Regions from separate parts of the Shewanella aestuarii genome, predicted to be linked through region 3. Evidence: predicted binding sites of a transcription regulator. Region 3 holds the regulator's gene; each other region holds the start of a gene.
The links. Region 3 encodes LexA, which represses DNA repair genes until DNA is damaged. Its sites were predicted from a motif close to TACTGTATNNNNATACAGTA; they were not measured.

Region 1 (5,813 bases), 1.2 Mb from region 3:
AACTCACCGGTTGAGCTAGACCCGCAAGTGCTGGCTATTGCCGATGAGACAGGTTTGCAACGTGTGACTAATATGCAATTTAACTCCATGGTTTATGCTGGAGACAAATTCCAATTAGTGACCATAAAGGCGGTAGCGGATGGTTATCCACTTAAAGGTAAGGTTGAACTTTCGACAGGGGAAACCTCGTCATTACCGCAAACTGGAGAGGCATGGTATGAAAATCGTTTAGGCGGTTTACTTGGCTATCCGTCAAGCATTGAACTGGGTAATAGTGAGTTATCACTTACTGCAGAAATCAGCCGTTTACCTGACGGTGGATTTAATCCATTTGCTTCTGCGCCAGTATTGCTGATGCGACTTGATGATGTGGCTGCTACTGGCATTATTCAGCCAGGTAGCCGAGTAAGTTACATTTATCAGTTTGTTGGCGAGGCCAGTGCATTAGCTGAGTTTGAAGCCCAAGCCAAACCACTTTTAAATAACAGTCAACGTTGGGTTGATGTGCAATCTGGTGATTCACCTATTGCCTCAGCGGTTAAACGCGCCGAGCGCTTTTTACTGCTTGCCAGTTTGTTAGGTATTGCACTGGCGTGTGCAGCTATCGGTATTGCTGCGCAGCGATATTGCCAACGGCATTATGATGTTGTTGCCATGCTTAAAACCTTTGGTGCATCCGCTAAACAAATTCGGTTGTTGTTTGGCCTGCATTTATTGTTAGTGACTTTGTTTGGTATTGCCTTAGGTTTGATTGGTGGTGTGTTATTAGATTTAGCCATTAATCAGTATTTACCTGCAGAAATAGCTGCTTATTCTCCCCCTTATTTCCGCCCAATAATGTTAGGCGTAGCAACTGGCTTAATCAGTGCATTTATGTTTTCAGCATATCCATTGATGCGCTTGTTAGCGATACCGCCACTGCGTGTATTACAGCGTCAATTAGAAGGTCTGCAGCTGGGGATGTGGTTACACTTGCTGTTAAGCCTTGGAGCCATGGCGTTATTAGGATACTTGTATTCTCGAAGCATTCAACTAACCATGACCGTGGTATTAACTGTGATGTTGCTAGGTGTGCTGCTGAGTCTATTGGGTTTTTTCATGATCCGCATGGGCCACAGCGTTGGTATGAAAACCACCAACCCCTTACAATTAGCCTTAGCTGGACTTCGCCGCCGAGCACGTCAAAATGCGGTGCAGTTGGTTGGCTTTAGCAGTGCATTAGTTTTGTTATTAACAATCTTGGCACTTAGACAAGATTTACTCAATGAATGGCAAAAGCAACTCCCTGAAAATGCGCCTAATTACTTTTTAGTTAATATTGCGCCAGAAGATGCCTCACCACTGCAACAATTTTTAGAGTCTAACCGCATTCAAGCAACAGATATTTACCCTGTTATTCGTGGTAGGTTGACGCATATTAATGATGAAGAGCTAATTTCTGGTGAGCAAGAACGTGCCGGTGTTGAAGGCCGAGTGGGTATTTCCCGTGAGTTAAATTTAACTTACCGCGATACCTTACCGCCAAACAACCCAATTACTTTGGGCACCTTTAACCAAGCGGATGACGAAGTATCGATTGAATCAGGTGTGGCGGAACGTTTAGGGTTAGCGCTTAACGATACGCTCACTTTTAATATCGATAATCAGTCCATTACCGTTAAAATGACCAGCGTACGGCAAGTGCAGTGGGAAACCCTACAGCCTAACTTTTTTATGATTTTTAGGCCAAAAGCTCTTGAGGGGTTTAATTACACTTCAATGGCCAGTTTTCATCTTAATGATGCAAAATTAAAAGCGGCCGGTAGCGAGTTAACCGCCAATGCGGTTGTGCTGCAATTGATCCAACAATTTCCAACCATTTCAGTCATTGATGTCGGGGCAATGGTTGAGCAATTAAGGCAAATTATTGATCAAGTGTCGTTATCGTTGACCTTAGTACTTGCATTGGTGTTATTAGCCAGTGCGTTAGTCTTGATAGCTCAAACTGAAGCCGGTATGGCAACAAGGCAACGAGAGCTAGCAGTATTGCGCACCTTTGGGGCTTCAGGGTGGTTACTGCGTTCAGCCACAGGGTTAGAGTTTGCTTTACTTGGCGCAATCTCTGGATTGCTGGCAGTGATTGTCGCTGAATTTGCTTTATACATGCTCAAAACCCAAGTGTTTGAGTTAGTGGTATATATGCATTGGCCTTGGTGGGCAATTGCACCATTATCAGGCGCATTGGTTGTCGCTGTACTGGGAATGTGGCGCTGTCGTCAGTTGCTGAATCAATCATGCAGTGAGTTATTAAAAGCAGGTTGATCATGAGTTTGCTGGTTAAAAGGAGAAGCTAACCCTTCTCCTTTTTTATGTGCTTAATGCTTGATTATTGTGGAGGTGATAGACCTTTAGCTTAATGGTTATAGACATAAGTGGCATTTATACAGTGACTATTTCGATTAAAAATAATAGCTATGAATCAAGGAAATGTCTGTTTAAGGTATTGCGCATAGATAAGATCGACATTTAAACCTAAAGAATACTTGTCGCCAGCAAAACTTGTAAATCCGAATAAGCTAAGCTATTTTACTGTTAATTTATACAGTATCTTGGTGTTTAATGAACTTATACATAGCAGAAAAACCCAGCTTGGGGCGCGCCATTGCCGATGTGTTACCAAAACCACATAAAAAAGGTGATGGATTTATCACTGCGGCAAATGGCGATTGCGTCTCTTGGTGTATAGGACATTTACTTGAACAGGCCGAACCCGATGCTTACGACACGGCTTATAAGTCATGGAAATTAGAACACTTGCCCATTGTTCCTCAAACATGGCAGCTTAAACCTAAAGCCAAAACACGCAGTCAACTCACCGTGCTACGTAAATTGGTCAAAGACGCTAAGCAAATTATTAATGCTGGCGATCCAGATAGAGAAGGGCAGCTCTTGGTGGATGAAGTGATTAGTTACCTTGGGGTGAAAGGCAGCAAACTCGATAGTGTTCAGCGGCTTTTAATCAGCGACTTAAACCCACAAGCCGTGAAACGTGCCCTAGGCCAAATGAGAAGTAACCGTGAGTTTATTCCACTTTCAACTTCAGCATTAGCCCGAAGCCGAGCAGATTGGCTTTATGGGATGAACATGACCCGCGCTTATACAATTCAAGGTAAAAAAGTGGGTTATAAAGGGGTATTATCGGTTGGTCGAGTGCAAACTCCCTTGTTAGGGTTAGTAGTGCGTAGAGATGAAGAAATTGCTCATTTTCAGCCCAAACCTTTTTATGAGGTTTTAGCGCATTTAGCCACCGAACAACAGCAAACTTTTAGTGCCAAATGGCAACCAAGCAAAGCCTGTGAGCCATACATGGATGAAGACGGTCGAGTTCTTGCCAAAGGGTTGGCGCAAAATGTGGTATCACGCATTAATGATAAACCCGCTATTGTGACTAAGCTTGAAGCCAAAGATAAACGTCAAAATCCACCATTACCTTATAGTTTATCGGCATTACAAATAGATGCTGCAAAACGCTTTGGTTTTAGCGCAAAAGCAGTGCTAGATATTTGTCAAAGCTTGTATGAAAAACATAAGCTTATTACCTATCCTCGTTCCGATAGTCGTCATTTACCTGTGGAACAACATCAATTTGCTACCAGCGTGATCAAAGCCGTATTACAAAACGCAAGTAGTTTAATTGACGGAGCAGGGCAGCCTGATGCTCAACGAAAATCAAAGGCGTGGGATGACAGTCAAGTGGATGCTCACCATGCGATTATTCCTACTGAAAAAACGGCTAATTTAGCGAGTTTATCCAATGATGAAAGCAAGCTTTATCAGCATATAGCCAGACAGTATTTAGCCCAATTTTACCCTGCTTATCTCTATGCAGAAACCCAAGTCGAAGTGACCATCGAAGGTGGACTGTTTAAAACCAAAGCCAGACAAGATAAACATTTGGGGTGGAAGGCACTATTTACTTCAAATTCCAAAGCCGCAGAGTCAGATGATGAACAGCACTTACAATCATTACCGCCATTAACCCAAGGTCAAAGTTTGCATTGCCAGCGCGGAGAGTTAGTTGAAAAAACAACCCAGCCGCCAAAACATTTTACCGATGCTACCTTGTTAGGGGCCATGACAGGCATTAGTCGATATGTGGCAGATCCTGAGATTAAAAAGATTTTAAAAGACACTGACGGTATAGGTACGGAAGCAACACGTGCCGGTATTATTGAACTGCTGTTTAAACGAGGTTATTTACAACGGCAAGGAAAATCCATTTTAGCCACAGAGGTAGGTAAAGGTTTAGTGAATAGTTTACCGTTAAGCGCTACCACCCCTGATATGACAGCATTGTGGGAAAACAGTTTAGATGCGATTAGCCACAAAAGATTAAAATACCAAGCGTTTATGCAACCATTAACCGAGCAGCTAACTCAGCTTATCATTCAAGCTGCTAGTCAATTACCTTCTGCATTGCAGGGATTAAAAGGTAAAGGTAATCCGGCTTTTAAAGCCAAATCAAATTATAAAAAAGCCTATTCAAAATCAGCCAAGATAGGCTCAAAAACCAAAGCTGGAACAAAAGTTAAATCTACCACTCAATTTAAACACAACAGCTAAAACCGAGTATCAGATTGATATGTATTTGAAACAACAATCGTAGTGAGTAAGGTAGGTGATATTACATTGATCAATAACAGATCATTCTGGCTTGTGAAAATAGCTGATAACAGCGTTCTATTTTTGAATAACGGCTGATCGAAAATCTGTCTTGTTATCTGGCTTTTTCATTACGCTATCTCTGTTTACTTATTTACAGTGATTGTTATTAGATGAGAGCTAAGAGCAAAAATGCAGGTAAAAAAAAGGTAAGTCATTAGACTTACCTGCACGGAAACAAACTTAAGGTAACAAATTGGTTGTTACAAATGAGTGTAGAACGGATTTGATATTACTGATTGATACTTAAGCGAAACTGAATTAGCGTAAACATTGACCTCGATTAAGCTGAATGAGTTTATCTAATATATACTCACCATCCATGCGAATACCATTATGTTCATATTCAGAGGTAAGCCAGTATTTTAAATTGGCCACCTGTTTAGTTGTTTCAAGGCTATATTGCATTTCTACAAACATGTCTTCGCTGTAAATTGCGGCAGCAACGGGCACTGTGTTATTAGCAAGTTGCTCAAGATTATAAAGTTGCGGCCAATCTTTTTTAGCCGCTAACAAATCGGCTGCGGCGGCAAGCGGTTTTAGTTGCTCAAATTGAGTAAACATCCACGGGTAAATCATTTCACCGGTAAATAATAACGGCTTGTTAACTTTATAGTGAAACTGTGGATATTGGTCTCTTACCCTATGGGCAGACCATTTTGAAGCATTTTGCTGGCAGTAAATTGACTCATGCAATAGCGCAAAAATGGGGTTAGTGTTGTAATCTAAAAATTGGCTAAATTGATGTAAAAAAAGTGGATTAACTTCAACACCTTGGGCAGTTTCAATTAATGCTTGTTCAATAAGATAATATACGGCTTCAGGGCCTTGCTCCATGCCAAGGTTGATGCCAAGTAATTGCAGCATTTCAACGGTTAATTGCTCGCCTGTGGCTAAATAGACTTTATTGTCATAGAGGTATTTTGCAAGATCATCGGCAAGTTTTCTGGCATCCGTAAAACGAGCAAAAAAATCATTGTTTTTAGCCATGACTCGTAAATAAGTTGCCTGATACACATCATCAGCATTGCGAGTTAATGATGGCAAACCACCTGTGATATAAGCTTCTTTAATGCCTTGCGGCGCGGCAGACAAATAATGTAATACACAAA
Region 2 (5,813 bases), 730 kb from region 3:
ATGTTGTCACTGCTAAAAATGGTAAAGAAGCTATTTCGCTTGCACGAAGTCGAACCTTTGATTTGATCTTTATGGATATTCAAATGCCGGGGATCGACGGTATAACCGCAACTCAGCGTATTCGTCACGAATCAATGAATCGTCACACCCCCATTATTGCCGTCACTGCCCATGCGATTGCTGAAGAACGCGATACCATTCACGCCTCTGGCATGGATGGATTTTTACCAAAACCAATCCATGAAAACTCATTAAAAGCGGTAATTAATCGTTGGATTGCCAAGCCAAAATTTACTCATTTTGACTTGCATACACTCAATTGGGATCTATGTTTAACTCAAGCAAACCAAAAACCTGATTTAGCGTTAGAAATGTTGAAGATGCTAGTTGAATCATTACCACAAACGATTGTTGATATTGAACAAGCACTGCAAGAAAACGATCAACAAGCCATGTTACATACAGTACATAAATTACATGGTGCAAGTTGTTATTGTGGCGTACCAACAACTCAAAAACTTTGCCAAGCAATAGAATCAGCGTTAAAGCACAAAACACAAATAATTGACTTAGAGCCCGAAATCCTTGAGTTACTTGACGAGCTATCTAAGGTAGAATCAGCGGCAACTCAAGTTTTAGAACAGTTATCAATGGACATCAGCCATGACTAGCAAGCCAGGATTTTTTAAACGTTTAAAAGCATTGTCTCTCCCACAAAAACAACTATTTGCAGTAGCCTTATGTCAGCGAATGCTACCAAACTACCAGTTGTTTTCAGAAGTTTGTGAATTTGGCCAACCCCAAATACTCTCTACGGCTTTAGATTTACTCTGGCAAAGTCAGTACGATAGCAAAGCAAAATATAATGTCGATGTTCATATACAACGCTTAGACGAAAACACACCAGACCCCAGTGATTTCGAAGCTTATGGAGCATACCCAGCAATGGATGCCGCAGTGGCCATCTCGACATTAATGAGTGCCATCCACGCAAAAATTGAAGAAGATATCATTAACATTAGCAAACTGTCTTCTTCCACTGTAGCAAACTATATTGAAGCCATTAGCGATGAAAGCTTAATGGATGAAGAACTAGACGAGTTTGTGTTTGCCCATCCAGTGATGCAAGAAGAAAAAGAATTACAAGGCATGCTATTAGATATCATTGAAGCAAACCCTATTATTACTGCTGATCTAGTCAAAGGCCTGCGTAAAGATATCGTCGAGTCAGGCGTATCAAATATTGGTATTTCGGCTAACTAATCCTGTATACCATGCCCTCTAGCATAATTATCTGCTAGAGGGGTGCGCAGCTCCTTCATGCCTAGGCATGCCCCAGCGAAGCATAATTATCAAATTAACAATTCTCTTATAAAATAATCAGTTAAGTAATATTGATCCCATTTTGCTGAAAACCGTACACATTTGAATCAAAAAAACCTCACCTAGGCTACTTTACTGTATAAAAAATCAGTATATACTGTTTATCAATACAGTGGTTTAGTTTTAGCGACAGGACATCAATATGCTTTGCCAACTCAGCATTAATAATTTTGCAATCGTACGTTTTTTAGAACTTGACTTCAAAGCAGGTATGACAACGATTACCGGTGAAACCGGTGCCGGTAAGTCAATCGCCATCGATGCACTGGGGTTATGTTTAGGTAATCGAAGTGATGCGAACACTGTAAGACCTGGAGCCAGTAAAACTGAAGTAAGTGCACGATTTACTCTTAACGATGTGCCACAAGCTAAGCGTTGGTTAGAAGACAACGATCTTGATAATGACGATGAGTGCATTTTACGCCGCACCATCAATAGTGATGGCCGCTCACGTGCATACATCAATGGCAATCCCGTTCCTATTGGGCAGCTTAAAGCCCTTGGGCAACTACTTATTGGTATCCATGGTCAACATGCCCACCATGCAATGCTTAAGAATGAGCATCAACTAACCCTATTAGATAGCTATGCAAACCATAAATTACTATTAGATACCGTCAGCACAAGCTATCAGCGCACCAAACAAATTGAGAATGAATTAAAAGTACTCATGCAAGCTCAGCATGAACGAATTTCTCGCAAACAATTACTGCAATACCAAGTAGAAGAGCTCGACGAATTTGGCTTAGCAGAAGGTGAATTTACAGAAATAGAACAAGAACACAAAAGACTGGCAAACGGTACAGAACTGATAGAAAACTGCCAAGCTAGTTTGCACCTGCTGAGTGAAAATGACGATTACAATATCGATTCACTGCTCAATAAAGTTATTGCATTGGCTGAAAGCCTACAGAATGTCGATGAAAAGCTAACCCCAATAGCCACTATGCTTAATGATGCACTTATTCAAGTTCAAGAAAGTAGCAGCGAGATTGAAGACTATCTCAGCAGACTAGAGCTCGACCCAGAACACTTTTCATATCTTGAAAAACGCTTAACAACTACCATGCAATTAGCAAGGAAGCATCATGTTAGCCCTGAAAAATTAGCTGAACATCACGCCCAATTAAAAGCAGAACTTGAATCATTATCAAGTGATGAGACAAAGCTAGAAGAAATAAAGCAGCAGCTCGAGACAAGTCGTGAAGCCTATTTAAATCACGCACAAAAACTCAGCCAGAGCCGGGCAAGATATGCCAAAGAACTCGATAAATTAGTCACTCGATCCATCCATGAGCTAAATATGCCAAAAGGAAAATTTACTATTTCAGTTAACTTTAATCCTGAAATGAGCAATAGCCTAGGCTGTGACCAAGTGGAATTTTTAGTAACTACCAATCCGGGCCAGCCACTACAACCTATTGCCAAAGTCGCTTCAGGCGGTGAGCTATCACGTATTGGTCTTGGCATTCAGGTTATTACCGCGAAAAAAGTCTCGACCCCAACACTGATTTTTGACGAAGTCGACGTAGGGATTTCCGGCCCAACGGCATCGGTTGTAGGCAGAATGCTAAGAAGTTTAGGTGAATCAACTCAAGTTTTATGTGTAACTCACCTTCCTCAGGTTGCAGGCAACGGCCACCAGCACATGTTTGTCAATAAATTCAACAAAGGTGGTCAAACAGAAACCACCATGCAAAGCTTAGATAAAGAACAACGCATCAATGAGCTTGCTAGGCTATTAGGTGGTGACATTATCACCGAAAACACCTTAGCAAATGCCAGAGAGTTACTATTGTAGACTTGATAAAAAATGGCATCGGTATTAATACCGATGCCATTTAAACTTGCCAGATTAATAACATAATGCTTATACCAGTCATCAAGATTGCGATTATAAGCAATTATTGCAAATTCACTCGCTAGCTTTTATCCCCAAAAATAAACACACACTTGCAAACAAACAAAAGCAAAAATACCGGCTAGCACATCATCAATCATAATCCCAAAACCCCCTTCCACTTTGGCATCAAGCCATTTAATGGGCCATGGTTTGATAATGTCAAAAAAGCGAAAAAAGCCAAAACCTAATGCCAACCATACCCATCCAGCAGGCGCTGCAATCAGAGTGATCAATAACCCAGCAACTTCATCCCATACAATTGCACCATGATCATGCATCCCCATATCTTTAGCAGCCTTATCACAGATATAAATACCAACAATAGTAGCAACTAAGGTGACAGCTAAATAAATGCTTAAGCTAAATTGGCTTAACAATAAGTACAACGGAATTGCGGCAAGCGTACCAAAAGTACCCGGCGCTTTTGCCGCTAAACCGCTACCAAAACCTAGTGCTAAAAAATGTACTGGATTAGATAATGATAATTTTTTTAAAGCTGGATCTTGTGAAAGTAAACTCATTAGAAATGCTCAAAACCTTTAAAGTCTGGGGTAAATGGTTTTCCATCTAGGGTAAATTTCAATTTATCTCCCGCACAAATTTGACCAATTTTGACAAACTTTACCCCTGCATGCAGTAATGCAGTATCAATTGCACCACGTTCAGACTCTGGGACAGTAAACAGTAATTCATAATCCTCACCACCGGTTAATGCATAAGCTAAAGCCTGCTCTTCACTGACACAACTTGCCAGCGCAGTGGAGATTGGGATTTGATTAGCATCAATGACAGCTCCGACATTAGACGCCTTTAATATGTGGCCTATGTCTGACACTAATCCATCAGATAAATCGATAGCACTTGAAGCCAACCCCCGTAGAGATTGTCCTGCTAGTACTCGGGGAGTAGGATAATAATGACGATTTAGCAGGTAATCTTTAAATTGAGGCGCAACTTGATATACACCGCGTAATAAATCAAGACCTAATGCAGAATCCCCCAAGGTACCTGTAACGTATATCCAGTCCCCCACTTTAGCAGCACTTCGCTTTAATGCCTTTCCTTTGGGGACTTGACCATTAATAGTGATGTTAATGCAACGAGGGCCACGTGTCGTGTCGCCACCAATTAAAGCAACTTGATAATATTCTGCAGCTTCGAATAATCCATTACTAAATTCACTCAACCATTGCTCATCAACATTAGGTAAACTTAAAGCGAGCGTCATCCATGCAGGCTCTGCACCCATGGCAGCTAAATCAGACAAGTTTACCGCTAATGATTTATAACCCAATGCATGTGCAGGCATATCAGCAAAAAAATGCACCCCCTCGACAAGGGTATCGCATGATATGGCAATTGATTTGCCACTTGCTGGCTCAACAAGCGCGCAATCATCGCCGATATCTAATAAGACATCACGACGCTTTTGGCCGCGATTGAGGAAATATTTTTCGATCAGTTGGAATTCTTTCACGCTCGCTCTGGTGCGGGTATTCCGCCCACCTTTTGAAATCATGTTGACACAAATAAAAACGGTATCCGAAGATACCGTTTTTGTTTTATCTGTTTTTAACGATTTTGTCTAATAAACCGTTTACAAACTTATGGCTATCATCAGCACCAAAGGCTTTGGCTAATTCGATACCTTCATTGATGGCCACTTTAAACGGCACATCTTTTTTAAAGGTTAGCTCGAATGTCGCTAAACGAACAATGGCTTTCTCTACTGGTGAGACATCATCAAAGTCGCGATCTAAATGCGGCTTTAGCAATTCGTCAATTTGCGCTGTTTTAGCGGTTACACCCGCTAAAAGCTCACGAAAATAAGCAACATCAACACCATCTAAACTTTGTTCAGTTAAAAACTCATGTTCAACATCAGCAACATTATTGCCAGTTAATTGCCATGAGTATATAGCTTGAACGGCTAAACGGCGGGCCTTACGGCGCTCAGAAGGCTTCATTACTTTTCCTACTATTACAACTGTTGTTCTAGTTGTTGCAGCACATTAACCATTTCAAGTAAACCAAGCGCGGCTTCGCCACCTTTGTTACCTGCTTTTGTACCAGAGCGCTCAATAGCTTGCTCAATGGTATCTGTAGTTAACACACCGAATGAAACTGGGACATCAAATTCAAGCATCACTTGAGCAAGTCCTTTATTGCATTCACCGGCAACAAAATCAAAATGAGGAGTACCACCACGGATCACAGCACCTAGTGCAATAATACCGTCAAACTGACCACTCGCAGCAACACGGCGAGCCGCCAAAGGTAGCTCAAACGCGCCAGGAACTCGGACAACGGTAATGTTGTCATCAGAGACTTGGCCAAAACGTTTTAATGTATCTATTGCGCCTTCAAGCAGACTTTCAACAAGAAAACTGTTGAAACGCGATACAACGATCGCCACTTTGGCATTTTTCGCTTCGATATTACCTTGAACTACGTTCATTCTATCTTACCTAAATTAGCTAAAGCACCCATCTGGGGCGAAAGAGGCAATATGATACCACAGCCAAAC
Region 3 (5,813 bases):
GAAGGGATAACCATTAAATGAATAATATTGTTTCTATAGTAACTCATCGTAATAGAAGAGCTTTCTTCTATTGAAATAATCTCACCTAATGGATCTTTATCAGAAATAAACTTATTCAATGACAAGCAATGATCAACAATCGATTTGCCATCACCTTCCGCTACAGAGGTGTAACCTGTATAAGGTGCACCTTTAAGCAAGGTTAAATAAAAATCTAACTGGCGTTCAAGTTGTTGACGCTGCAAGGCATTTCGTTCTGATGCAAGCAAGATAAGACTTGCCAAGGTCACTGAACTTGCTGCGGCTGCACCATTGATGTTTGTCATCACTTTGTTAGCCAGTTGATTAACAGCAGGTGTTAACCATGTTGGCTTTTGTTCTGGGTCATTCGCGACTTCTTCACGCCAATCTGGGGCCTGTTGCTTTAAAAAGTTTTGAATATTAATCGGCTCACCAAAATTGACATAACCTTGACCAAAATTACCTAATTTTCGAATTGCGCCAAACACTTGCCAAACAGACTCTTTCTGTTTTTTCTTGCCACTTAATTCTTTATGGTAAGTAGCCACTTCCATAACGTGATCGTAACCTAAGTAAACAGGCACTAAGGTGACAGGGCGTTCAATACCGCGCAGTACACTATTGATAGTCATCGCTAACATACCGGTTTTTGGCGCAAGTAATCGCCCTGTACGAGAGCGCCCACCTTCAGTGAAATATTCGACCGAATAACCTTTAGCGAATAACTGATCTAAATAAGCTCTAAATACGGCGGTGTAAAGTTTATTACCGTTAAAACTACGACGAATAAAAAAGGCTCCGCCACGACGGAACATTGGGCCTGCTGGCCAAAAGTTGAGGTTAATACCCGCAGCAATATGCGGTGGCACCATACCTTGATAATATAAAATGTAAGATAACAGCAGGTAATCCATGTGACTGCGATGACACGGCACATAGACTATTTCGTGGCCATCATGATGTAATTGGCGGATCTGCTCAGCACCTCGAATATTAATTCCGCTATACAACTTGTTCCATAACCAAGTTAAAAAACGTTCTGCAATTCGCACTAAACTATCTGAGTAATCGGCTGCGATTTCATCAAGGTATTCTATGGCCGTTTCACGTGCTTTTTCTTTAGAAATTTTCTTGTTCGCCGCTTCTTCTTCGATAGCTTTGATAATCGATTCTGACTTGAGTAACGACGCGAACATCATTTGGCGATTAGGTAATTGCGGCCCCGTCATCACTTTACGCTGACGTCTGAAGTGAACTCTTGCTACACGTGTCAGCTTGTGGGCAATTTCTTTATCACTGCCGTGTTCATCTGCCATGTAGCGAAGAGACATCGCATTGGAAAACTGCACAAAGTTGTGACGACCTAAAAAGAGTATCATCAGCCATTTGCGTAACCAGGTTGGATTTTCACGCTCCAACACTGCTGCTTTCATCGTGTCATCTTCTTTACCTGGTGTGCGCCCCCAATAAAGGCTAACAGGCACAAGCTGGATATCTAAATCTGGCTGCTGGCGGTGAAGAGCAAGTAAACTAGTGAAACAATCAATAAATTTCTCACCACTTAAACGCTTACCAATAATAGGCTTTCGACCTTCTAAGCACACGACTCGCGGCACTTTTAGCCCATCTAGTTGCAATGGTTCATATGGACTAGGCAGCCCTAAATCATCCGTAATTTCACTCAATGCAGCCGAATCACTAATTGATTCCGTTTTCATAACGTAAACAATGGGTTTTTCGGGATCAATGTTCAAATCAGCAAAGGGATCGTGTGGCACAACAATGGTATGCACCATCTTCTTTTGGATCCATCGCAACAGTCTAAGCATAATTGAGTCTGGTTTTGACATAATAATCTTCGCAATAAAAGCTACTTTAATTGGCCGCATAGGATACCAGAAGCGCATAACCCGCACTACCGGAAGATTTTTTACTCTGTATACAGTAATTTTCACCGGATATACAATATGTTTCTAATACTAGCCCCCTCACAACACCAAAATCGCAACATTACTAACACATTGATACAAAACCATAAAACAAAAAATATTACATAAGCACGAAAAAATAGCTGGTGAATACTTGCGCAAACAACAACACTGTATATAATGACAGTTACTGTATAGAAAGACAGGAAACAACATGAGACCTTTAACACCACGCCAAGCTGAAATTTTAGAGCTTATTAAAACCAATATCTCTGAAACAGGTATGCCACCTACACGGGCTGAAATTGCCACACGTTTAGGTTTTAAGAGTGCTAACGCAGCTGAAGAGCATCTTAAAGCGCTGGCTAAAAAAGGGTGTATTGAAATCATGCCTGGCACTTCTCGAGGCATTCGATTACCTCAAGAAGATGACACCGAAACAGGTTTACCACTCATTGGCCAAGTCGCCGCTGGTGAACCTATCCTGGCGCAAGAACATGTTGAGCAATATTACCAAGTCGATCCAAGTATGTTTAAACCTGCTGCCGATTTCCTACTGAGGGTGCGCGGCGACAGCATGAAAGACATTGGTATTTTAGAGGGCGACTTACTTGCTGTGCATAAGATGCAGCAAGCAAGAAATGGCCAAGTTGTGGTTGCACGAGTAGAAGATGACGTTACAGTCAAGCGCTTCGAAAAAAAGGGCAATGTGGTCTATCTGCACCCCGAAAATGAAGCCTATTCGCCAATTAAAGTTGATTTAAGTTACCAAAGCCTCACTATTGAAGGGCTTGCTGTTGGTGTTATTCGTAATGGAGCTTGGTTATGAACAAACTAATGGGAACGGCCCCTAAACACCCTGGATTATGGGTCGATATGCCAAAAGCAGATATAAGCCTAGGACAACCTATCACTACCCTTCAAACCAGCAACCATGGCATAACTGAGCTAGCTCATTATGCAAGTCAACTGGCGCAACTTAGCCAACAGGGTCAATGGATAGTGTTAATTAATCCAGCCAATATTAGCTATAAGCAAATGCTAGCCAGTGCTGGGGTTAGAATGGACAGAGTCTTGCTGGTGCATACCAAAGATGAAGTTGAGACTTTATGGGCGATGGAAAAAGCGTTAACCAGTGGAACCTCCAGCGCTGTTATCACTTGGACTCATTCGTTGGATGCTCGTGACAGCCGCAGGCTTGAATTGGTGGCCAAAAGTGCTCGCGCATTAGGTGTTGTGATTGAAGATGTGTCAGCCTCGCTAACGACACAAATTCCATCAAATAACGCACTGCCAAATACAACTGCGAGCCTAAATTCAATTAATTTAACCTCTTTTCATTAATTTAAAATTAAGTAAATCCTAAGCCCTGACCGATGTTCAGGGCTTTTTTGTACATTTTTTCAGCTAATTAGGCGTAAAAGTGATCTTGATCAATATCGGTTCTACAAGTAATGTAATTAACAAGGTTGAAACAAATTCAATCTAACTAAAACGCAATGGTGTGGCAGTAACTTCCAGACCAATAAAAGCGTCAAAACAGAATTGATAAGTTCAGTTGTAGGTACCAGCGTGGTGCACGTCGTAAATTAAATCAGTAAGCCTTAAACGCTTACAACCACCAATGTACTTTGAAGTCATCAAGCTTTTTTGGGAACCGAAGAGTTTGCATAGAGCAGAGACTTACTGTGTGACTCTTCTTTGTAGTTGCTATTCGCAATTGGCAGAGGAGAAGTCTTGTGAAGCAATGGTTGTATTGTTTAATGGCGGTGTTACTGGCACCTCCCCTTGGGGCAAACGAAATGCCCCTCAACATGACACAAGGTGTAACAGAGATCAGTGGCAAGGTTTATGACCTCCATATGATAATTCTTTACATCTGCTGTGTTATTGGCTTGATAGTGTTTGGAATAATGATTTATTCCATGATCTATCACCGCAAATCAAAAGGCGCAGTCGCCGCAAACTTCCACGAAAGTACAAAAGTGGAAATTGCATGGACAGTGATCCCCTTTATCATATTAATTGGCATGGCGATCCCCGCCACAAAAACGTTAATTGCTATGGAAGACCCTTCAAATGCAGATTTAACAGTTAAAATTACCGGTTCTCAGTGGAAATGGCATTACAGCTATTTCAATGAAGGTGTCGAGTTTTACAGTATTTTATCCACGCCTCGCGAACAGATTGATGGTAACGCAATTAAAAGTGATACTTATCTTTTGGAAGTGGACAAGCCTTTAGTGCTACCCATAAATCGCAAAGTTCGCTTTTTAATGACATCTGATGATGTAATCCACTCATGGTGGGTACCTGCTTTTGCCGTTAAAAAAGATGCGAACCCAGGCTTTATTAATGAAGCTTGGACAAAAATTGATAAGCCTGGCATTTATCGCGGTCAATGTGCAGAGCTTTGCGGTAAAGATCATGGTTTTATGCCTGTAGTGGTGCAAGCTTTACCAGAAGCTGACTACGACGCATGGCTAGCTGACCAAAAAAACTTGGCTAAAAATGCACAGGCAGCAGCCCAAGCAGCATTGTCGGAAACCCTATCAAAAGATGAGTTAATGACTCAAGGTGAACAAATTTACATGGCACGATGCGCGGCTTGTCACCAACCTAATGGCGCAGGTCTGCCTGGTGTATTCCCATCATTAATTGGTAGCCCATTAATCAAAGGTCCAGTTGCTGGTCATATCGATATTGTCCTTCACGGAAAACCAGGAACGGCCATGCAAGCATTTGACAAGCAATTAACTGCTAAAGAAATTGCGGCTGTAGTTACTTATGAGCGCAATGCTTGGGGTAATGATACAGGGGATGTGATTCAAGCTATTGATGTGAGTAACGCCGCCAATGGTGATGCCATGCCTGCTGATACGTCCGCAAGCATTACTAATGCGATAGATGAAACCATATCTGTGGCGGTCGAGGCAGTTGCTGCTCAAGCTTCTGATATGGCTGCCACTGTCATGCCTGTAGATCTAACAGAGCTAAGCCATGAAGAGCTCATGACAGAAGGCCTGCAAGTATACACTACCAGCTGTGCTGCATGTCATCAGGCAACTGGCGCAGGTTTACCTGGCGCATTCCCCTCTCTCATTGGTAGTCCTATCATTACAGGCCCTGTTGATGAACATATCGACATTGTTCGCAATGGTAAACCAGGGACGGCAATGCAAGCGTTTGCAAGCTCATTATCGCCACGCCAAATGGCCGCGGTAATTACTTATGAGCGCAATGCATGGGGTAATAATTCTGGCGACACAGTGCAAGCCACTGACGTTAACAGCCATGGACAATAGGGGATAATGATGAGCACAACTACGCACGACATTGCTGCAGCCCATGATGATCACCATCACGGTGCCCCAAAAGGCATCATGCGCTGGCTGCTAACAACTAACCATAAAGACATTGGATCATTATATTTATGGTTCAGTTTTATTATGTTTTTAACCGGTGGCGCTATGGCCATGGTCATTCGCGCCGAGTTATTTCAACCCGGATTACAACTGGTTGAACCAAACTTTTTTAACCAAATGACCACAGTTCATGGTCTTATCATGGTGTTTGGTGCAGTCATGCCCGCCTTTACCGGCTTGGCTAACTGGCTTATTCCTATGATGATTGGTGCACCAGATATGGCGCTACCAAGAATGAACAACTGGAGTTTTTGGATTTTACCTTTTGCGTTTGCTATTTTGCTTAGCTCGCTATTTATGGAAGGCGGTGGACCTAACTTTGGCTGGACATTCTATGCCCCGCTATCAACAACTTACAGCCCAGACAGTACGGCACTATTTGTGTTTTCAGTGCATATTATGGGGATCAGCTCCATTATGGGCGCCATTAACGTCATTG
Region 4 (5,813 bases), 590 kb from region 3:
AATAAAGCTAGAGCCTGGCCGATACCACCAGCAGCACCCAATACAGCAACTTTCATAATTATCTCCATCAATTTATGCAGTTTGTGACATAGATCTATCTTTCTTGGGCGTCACATTACTGCAATGTCGAACTAATTTCAATTATCCATTGGTGGAGTAAGGTAAATAAGTGTTTACTAAAATCAAGTCATATGTAACGCAGCTGTTTAAATTAGTGTTTTAGAACTTTGCGCTATGAGTTATTGCAAGCAAGTGCAAGTTTAAATAGCCTTTATTGAACCCATTTATTCCAAACTTCAATCACGCATCAAAACGGGCATGATTATTCACTTTTCCAATATTGATCCGATAAAGTGCAGCTGGCGGTTGCTCACGTTCAATTAAATAGCTCCAATAATCATCATCTAATGCACTAATAAATCCTGACTCCCCTCGCGACAATAAAATTAATCGCCACCAAACAATGCCCCACAGGCCAAAACTACATAATGTCAGGCAAAAGTGCAGCGGATGATTAATGGGTTTTGGCAAGACAGTATGTGATAACGTTAATTTTATAGTAGGATGCCGATGAACCCTGAATTGATAATGTTTAGCCATAACTCACCTTCAAATACAAAACGAAAGAGACCTAACTAAGCATAGTAGACTTTAGTCGAATATCGATAGCAACATTCCTAATCAGAACGAGATAAAAATGAACATAAGAACTGGCCAATTAAGTGACTTATCAGCCCTAGTTGCCTTTAACCAAGCAATGGCGATGGAAACAGAAAACCTCACCTTAGATTCTGCTACCCTAACCAAAGGCGTTGAGGGTTATTGACACATCCTGAGCGAGGTTTTTACTTAGTCGCTGAAATAAATAATGAAATTGTTGGCTCATTAATGGTGACATTTGAATGGAGTGACTGGCGAGCATGCCAGTATTATTGGATTCAAAGTGTATATATTCGTCCGCAAAATCGTCGCCAAGGTATTTATGGCAAATTGTATCAAGCCATTAAAGATCTCGCGGCAGAAAAAGGCGATGCAGCCAGCTTTAGATTATATGTTGAACAAGAAAACCAAACAGCACAACACACTTACAAAGCACTTGGTATGGAGCAAAGCTACTATTTGATGTTTGAAGAAAAAGCCAAGTAAGTTAAAAAGGTAACAAACTAACACCTAATATGCGGTACACAGCGCCATTGGGTTGTGTACTGCGGTGTTAACATTTCACGGCGCATTGCCCACTTTTGCTCAACACCTTGTGATGCCAAAAATAAGGTATCACGACCGTAACGCTGATTAATGCCATCCAATGCCTGCATTAATGCTGGTTGATGTCGAGTGCGAGCAAACAAGTCCAGTTGTTGATAATCAGCACGGGTTAACTCAATAAGCCCCACACCCACTTTGTAATAGCGAATCCCTTGTAAATACAATTGTGCTGCGGCCGCAGTCATTGCTTGATTTAACTCAATAGTTGAGTTTGTTGGCAATGCAAAATGAATCACCACTTTACGACTTACCGGACGTTCGTCATAAGGCGAGTTAATGGCAAAAATCAGCATGGCCTTACACATTGACCCTTGCTGACGAGCTTTAGCGGCTGCTATTGCCACATGCTTACTTAATGCTTGTAATAATAAGCTGTAATCGGTAATTCGCTCGCCTAAACTACGCGTGGAAAATATCTGTTTTTTGTCGGCTCGCGCTTGATCCCACACCTTACAAACTTGGCCATTTAACTCGCGTACCGTACGCTCGACTTCAATGCTAAACTGTTTACGCGCTAGCGCTGGCGGCATTGCGGCAAGTTGGGCTGCGGTGGTAATTTTCAATAGGGCCAATTTTTTACTGAGCCGCCGACCAATCCCCACACATCAGCGACCCCGACCTGCTGCAATATTTTATGTCGTTGCACACTATCGTCTATAACACATACGCCACGATATTCAGGTATTTTTTTAGCGGCATGATTGGCAATTTTCGCCAATGTCAGCGTGGCTGCCATCCCTACACAAACAGGCAAGCGCGCCTCTTTCCAAACCGCTCGACGAATGCGTTGACCTTGGGTGCGCAAGCAAGAAATAGCAGGATAACTATGTTTGAAAGATAAAAAACTCTCATCGATAGAATAAATATGTTGCTCTGGGGCAAAACGGCCAATAATCGCCATCATTTTTGTCGACAAATCAGCATACAATTCATAATTGGATGAGCAGGCAATAATGCCCTGCTGTTCACATAAGGTTTTAAGTTTAAAATAGGGCAAAAAGCTTTCAACACCTAGCGCTTTAGCTTGCCGATTAGCAGCCACAACACAACCATCGTTATTACTTAACACCACAATAGGTTTGCCGCGCCAATCAGGTCGAAATACCTGCTCAGCACTGCAATAAAAACTATTAGCATCTACAAGCGCAAACATTACAAATTAACCAATAATGGGCTTTGGCGATGACATCGGATCGAGCGGGTCACGACACCTTCAATGCTAAACTCATCGTATTCATGGATCACCACAGCTTGATACAATTGATTAGATGATAATAATAGCCGCCGCTGGGTATCAATAATTTTACAAACAAATTCACCATTAAAATTGGCGACAATCACATCACCATTACGGGCAGTTTCATGACGGTCAACAATTATCACATCGCCATCAAATATCCCAACATCCTGCATTGAATCCCCCTGTGCCAAACCAATAAAAGTCGCGCTTGGATGCTCGATTAATAGCTCATCCATACTTAACGTTAATTGACTATATTCAGCAGCTGGCGATTCAAAGCCTGTTACACCAGCGCGAGCAGCAATAGGAATAATTTTCATATAACAACCACTGTATAAAAACACAGTTAATTTTAGCAATAAATGCCACTTGTGCAAGCTTATTCGTCAGGGAGATTTGTCCAGCATGGATTGGAAACTTAAAGTTTGAAGGCAAAAGAAAAACAGCAAGGTATTGCAAGAGGAGTAGAATAAATGAAAGGCCATGTTTACACACAGCCCCTTAAAATAGCAGGTTAATCAAAAAAGTCACGAATATGTAATAAGGCGAGTAAAGCATGCAGCACAAGAAAACCGATAAAACCTTGTGCAAACACTTTATGGTAATCACGCCAAGTTATCGCGTCACTCGGCGCCACTAAAAACCAGACTAAGCCAGTGACACAGACTAACAGCAGGAGTATCACGCCTAGGCCTTCAATAATACTAATTAGCCCTTTGCCGCCAGATACCGGAAGCCGACCTTTAGCCAGCCCTTTGATGTCAGAGATTAACTGGCTAAAATCGAATATCAGCCAAGGAAAAAATAATCGCCACTGCCCTTTGGCACACACCTTCAAGGTAAATAACATGGCCAACAATGCAGTAAACAAGCCACCATATACATGAAATTGATCCCAGAAACTGGCATTGGTTCTAAGTTGACGACCGATCACAATCCAGGGGCTGGTACAAACTAATGTTACGCAAAATAACAATACTAAAGCATGCAGAAACGATGAAATTGCCTGCCCAACTTGCTTCAAGCCCATCAACTAGGCCTCTATCATGGCTTGGGCAAATTTATCTACCTTTTGCCAATCGGTATACTCAACTTTAGTATTGGGATCTGTCGGGCCTTTGGTTATCCACATAATAAAACGAATGATATTGCGATCCATCGGTCCATACCCTTGATAATCTAAATTACCCGCAAAGGTTTCAAGTAACTTAGGTTTCCAAACCGTTTGCTGTAAAAATGCTTGCATGTAGGCATTGGTTTCAGGAGTATTTTTGTGGGGTTTACGGGCCACCAAACTCACCGAGAAAAAGCCGCTGGGCTTAGTTTCAAGCTGTACCTGATGACGCTGAATAAATTCGTACAGCGCAGGACGATGTTTACCATGACGAATACTGGCACCGATAAATATTTTATCAAAGCCTGATAAATCATTAACATCATCTAATGCAGCTAAAGTAACTTGATGATCAGTTTGGTGCACTTGCTGTTGGATATACTCACAAATTTTGCGAGTCTGTCCGTGAACACTTGAATAAACCAGAAGAATGTTAGCCATATCGCCACCTAAAAAAGATCCTATTTATAACATCTTACTTTATATGGAACTTATTGGCTTTGAAACAGATCACGTGCTCAAAAGGTAATTATCTTATGCACTGATCGTTTCCCCTGCATGCAACCTATTAGCTATATCTTGCTTAAATGAAGCTGCTTATAAGTATTCACTGATATTTAATACCAATCACAATAAATAAGTGGCCAGAAATAGCGTAGGAAAAATGCGTGATAACAAGGCAGATTTTTTTGATAAGTAGTTATTCTACAATCAAAAAATCTAATGTAGTTATCAGGTATTTTCACAAGCTAGAATGATCAGTTATTTAATACGATTGGTATAACTCTTTCATTAAAAATAAAACTCTGACAACATGAGCGAATAAGCTACTTTGTTAACGCTCTTGGATTAATCATGTCAACCACAACGCCATTGGTAACCGGCCCACAGGCGCTCAACTCATACCAAACTAACCCACAACACTTATTACTGTGGATGACCTTTGTAATGGGCATTGTGTTTGCCGTTTGGCAAGCCCTGCTGAATAACTTTGTTATCGAAAGAGCCGCTTTTACTGGCACAGAAATAGGCATACTTCAAAGCCTGCGCGAAGTACCTGGATTTTTAGCCTTTACAGCCGTCTTTGTATTATTATTTATTCGCGAACAAGCCTTTGCCCTAATCGCATTAGCCCTGTTGTGTATTGGCGTAGGCATAACCGGATTTTTCCCCGATGCATTCGGTTTATATTTAACCACCATAATCATGTCGATTGGTTTTCACTATTTTGAAACCATCAACCAATCCCTTACCTTGCAATGGGTCGATAAAGCCGATGCCCCTAGCTTTATGGGCAAAGTAATTGCGTGGCGATCTGCGGCTGCTCTTACTGGTTATGCCAATATTTGGGTAGTGATGACATGGCTTAAATTAGACTATGTGTGGATGTATGCCATCATTGGGGCTGCTGGGCTGTGTATGGTGTTATTTATGAGCCAGTTTTTTCCTCAATTTACTCTCAATGCCACTCAACATAAGCATTTATTAATGCGAAAACGTTACTGGCTTTATTATTTACTGACCTTTTTCTCAGGCGCCCGTCGGCAAATATTCGTGGTATTTGCCGGTTTTATGATGGTTGAAAAGTTCGGTTACTCAGTTACGGAAATCACCGCCCTATTTTTAATCAACTATGTCATAAACCTCTTTTTTGCGCCCGCTATTGGTCGACTTATTGGCCGTATTGGTGAACGCTACAGCTTAATATTTGAGTATATCGGCTTAATCATAATCTTTATCTGCTACGCCTATGTTGATAACGCACATCTAGCCGCAGGATTATATGTTGTAGATCATCTGCTTTTTGCCATGGCGATTGCGATGAAAACCTATTTCCAGAAAATTGCCGACAAACAAGACATTGCTTCTACCATGTCAGTGAGTTTTACAATTAATCATATTGCAGCGGTGATCATTCCCGCTTTACTAGGTCTGTTATGGATAAACTCACCTAAATACGTATTCTTTATTGGTGCCTTCTTTGCTGCATGCTCATTAATATTAGCCTTTAATGTACCACAAAATCCACGTGCAGGAACTGAAACTAACTGGCCGAAAAAAGGAGTGTAGTTGATGGATGAAATAGCTAATAAATCAACAGATTCAGAAGTATCCGCTAGAAAGAAGGCATTACAACTTGGTCGGATTATCGGGCTTACAAGTGAAGACGATTATCGCCCAGCCACCGCTTCA

Region 1: a site for LexA is predicted at 2,567-2,586, ahead of HBH39_RS06565 (DNA topoisomerase III). Genes of this name have one in related genera too.
Region 2: a site for LexA is predicted at 1,479-1,498, ahead of recN (DNA repair protein RecN). Genes of this name have one in related genera too.
Region 4: a site for LexA is predicted at 2,835-2,854, ahead of HBH39_RS03675 (LexA family protein). Genes of this name have one in related genera too.

Annotation. Positions count from the first base shown of each region.
Region 1 is NZ_CP050313.1:1,440,773-1,446,585, forward strand. Features, by position in the region: gene HBH39_RS06560 (ABC transporter permease) at 1-2,301, shown strand, start outside; gene HBH39_RS06565 (DNA topoisomerase III) at 2,599-4,602, shown strand; gene HBH39_RS06570 (alpha/beta fold hydrolase) at 4,963-5,813, opposite strand, start outside.
Region 2 is NZ_CP050313.1:934,871-940,683, reverse strand. Features, by position in the region: gene barA (two-component sensor histidine kinase BarA) at 1-671, shown strand, start outside; gene HBH39_RS04355 (YjaG family protein) at 664-1,263, shown strand; gene recN (DNA repair protein RecN) at 1,526-3,184, shown strand; gene HBH39_RS04345 (phosphatidylglycerophosphatase A family protein) at 3,313-3,807, opposite strand; gene thiL (thiamine-phosphate kinase) at 3,807-4,763, opposite strand; gene nusB (transcription antitermination factor NusB) at 4,849-5,253, opposite strand; gene ribH (6,7-dimethyl-8-ribityllumazine synthase) at 5,268-5,744, opposite strand.
Region 3 is NZ_CP050313.1:209,524-215,336, reverse strand. Features, by position in the region: gene plsB (glycerol-3-phosphate 1-O-acyltransferase PlsB) at 1-1,871, opposite strand, end outside; gene lexA (transcriptional repressor LexA) at 2,164-2,778, shown strand; gene HBH39_RS01085 (cell division inhibitor SulA) at 2,775-3,293, shown strand; gene coxB (cytochrome c oxidase subunit II) at 3,689-5,254, shown strand; gene ctaD (cytochrome c oxidase subunit I) at 5,264-5,813, shown strand, end outside.
Region 4 is NZ_CP050313.1:798,286-804,098, reverse strand. Features, by position in the region: gene mdh (malate dehydrogenase) at 1-56, opposite strand, end outside; gene HBH39_RS03690 (hypothetical protein) at 301-600, opposite strand; partial or broken gene HBH39_RS03685 (N-acetyltransferase family protein) at 698-1,146, shown strand; partial or broken gene HBH39_RS03680 (Y-family DNA polymerase) at 1,164-2,419, opposite strand; gene HBH39_RS03675 (LexA family protein) at 2,419-2,826, opposite strand; gene HBH39_RS03670 (cytochrome b/b6 domain-containing protein) at 3,021-3,536, opposite strand; gene hemG (menaquinone-dependent protoporphyrinogen IX dehydrogenase) at 3,540-4,061, opposite strand; gene HBH39_RS03660 (MFS transporter) at 4,476-5,690, shown strand; gene HBH39_RS03655 (TIGR03899 family protein) at 5,694-5,813, shown strand, end outside.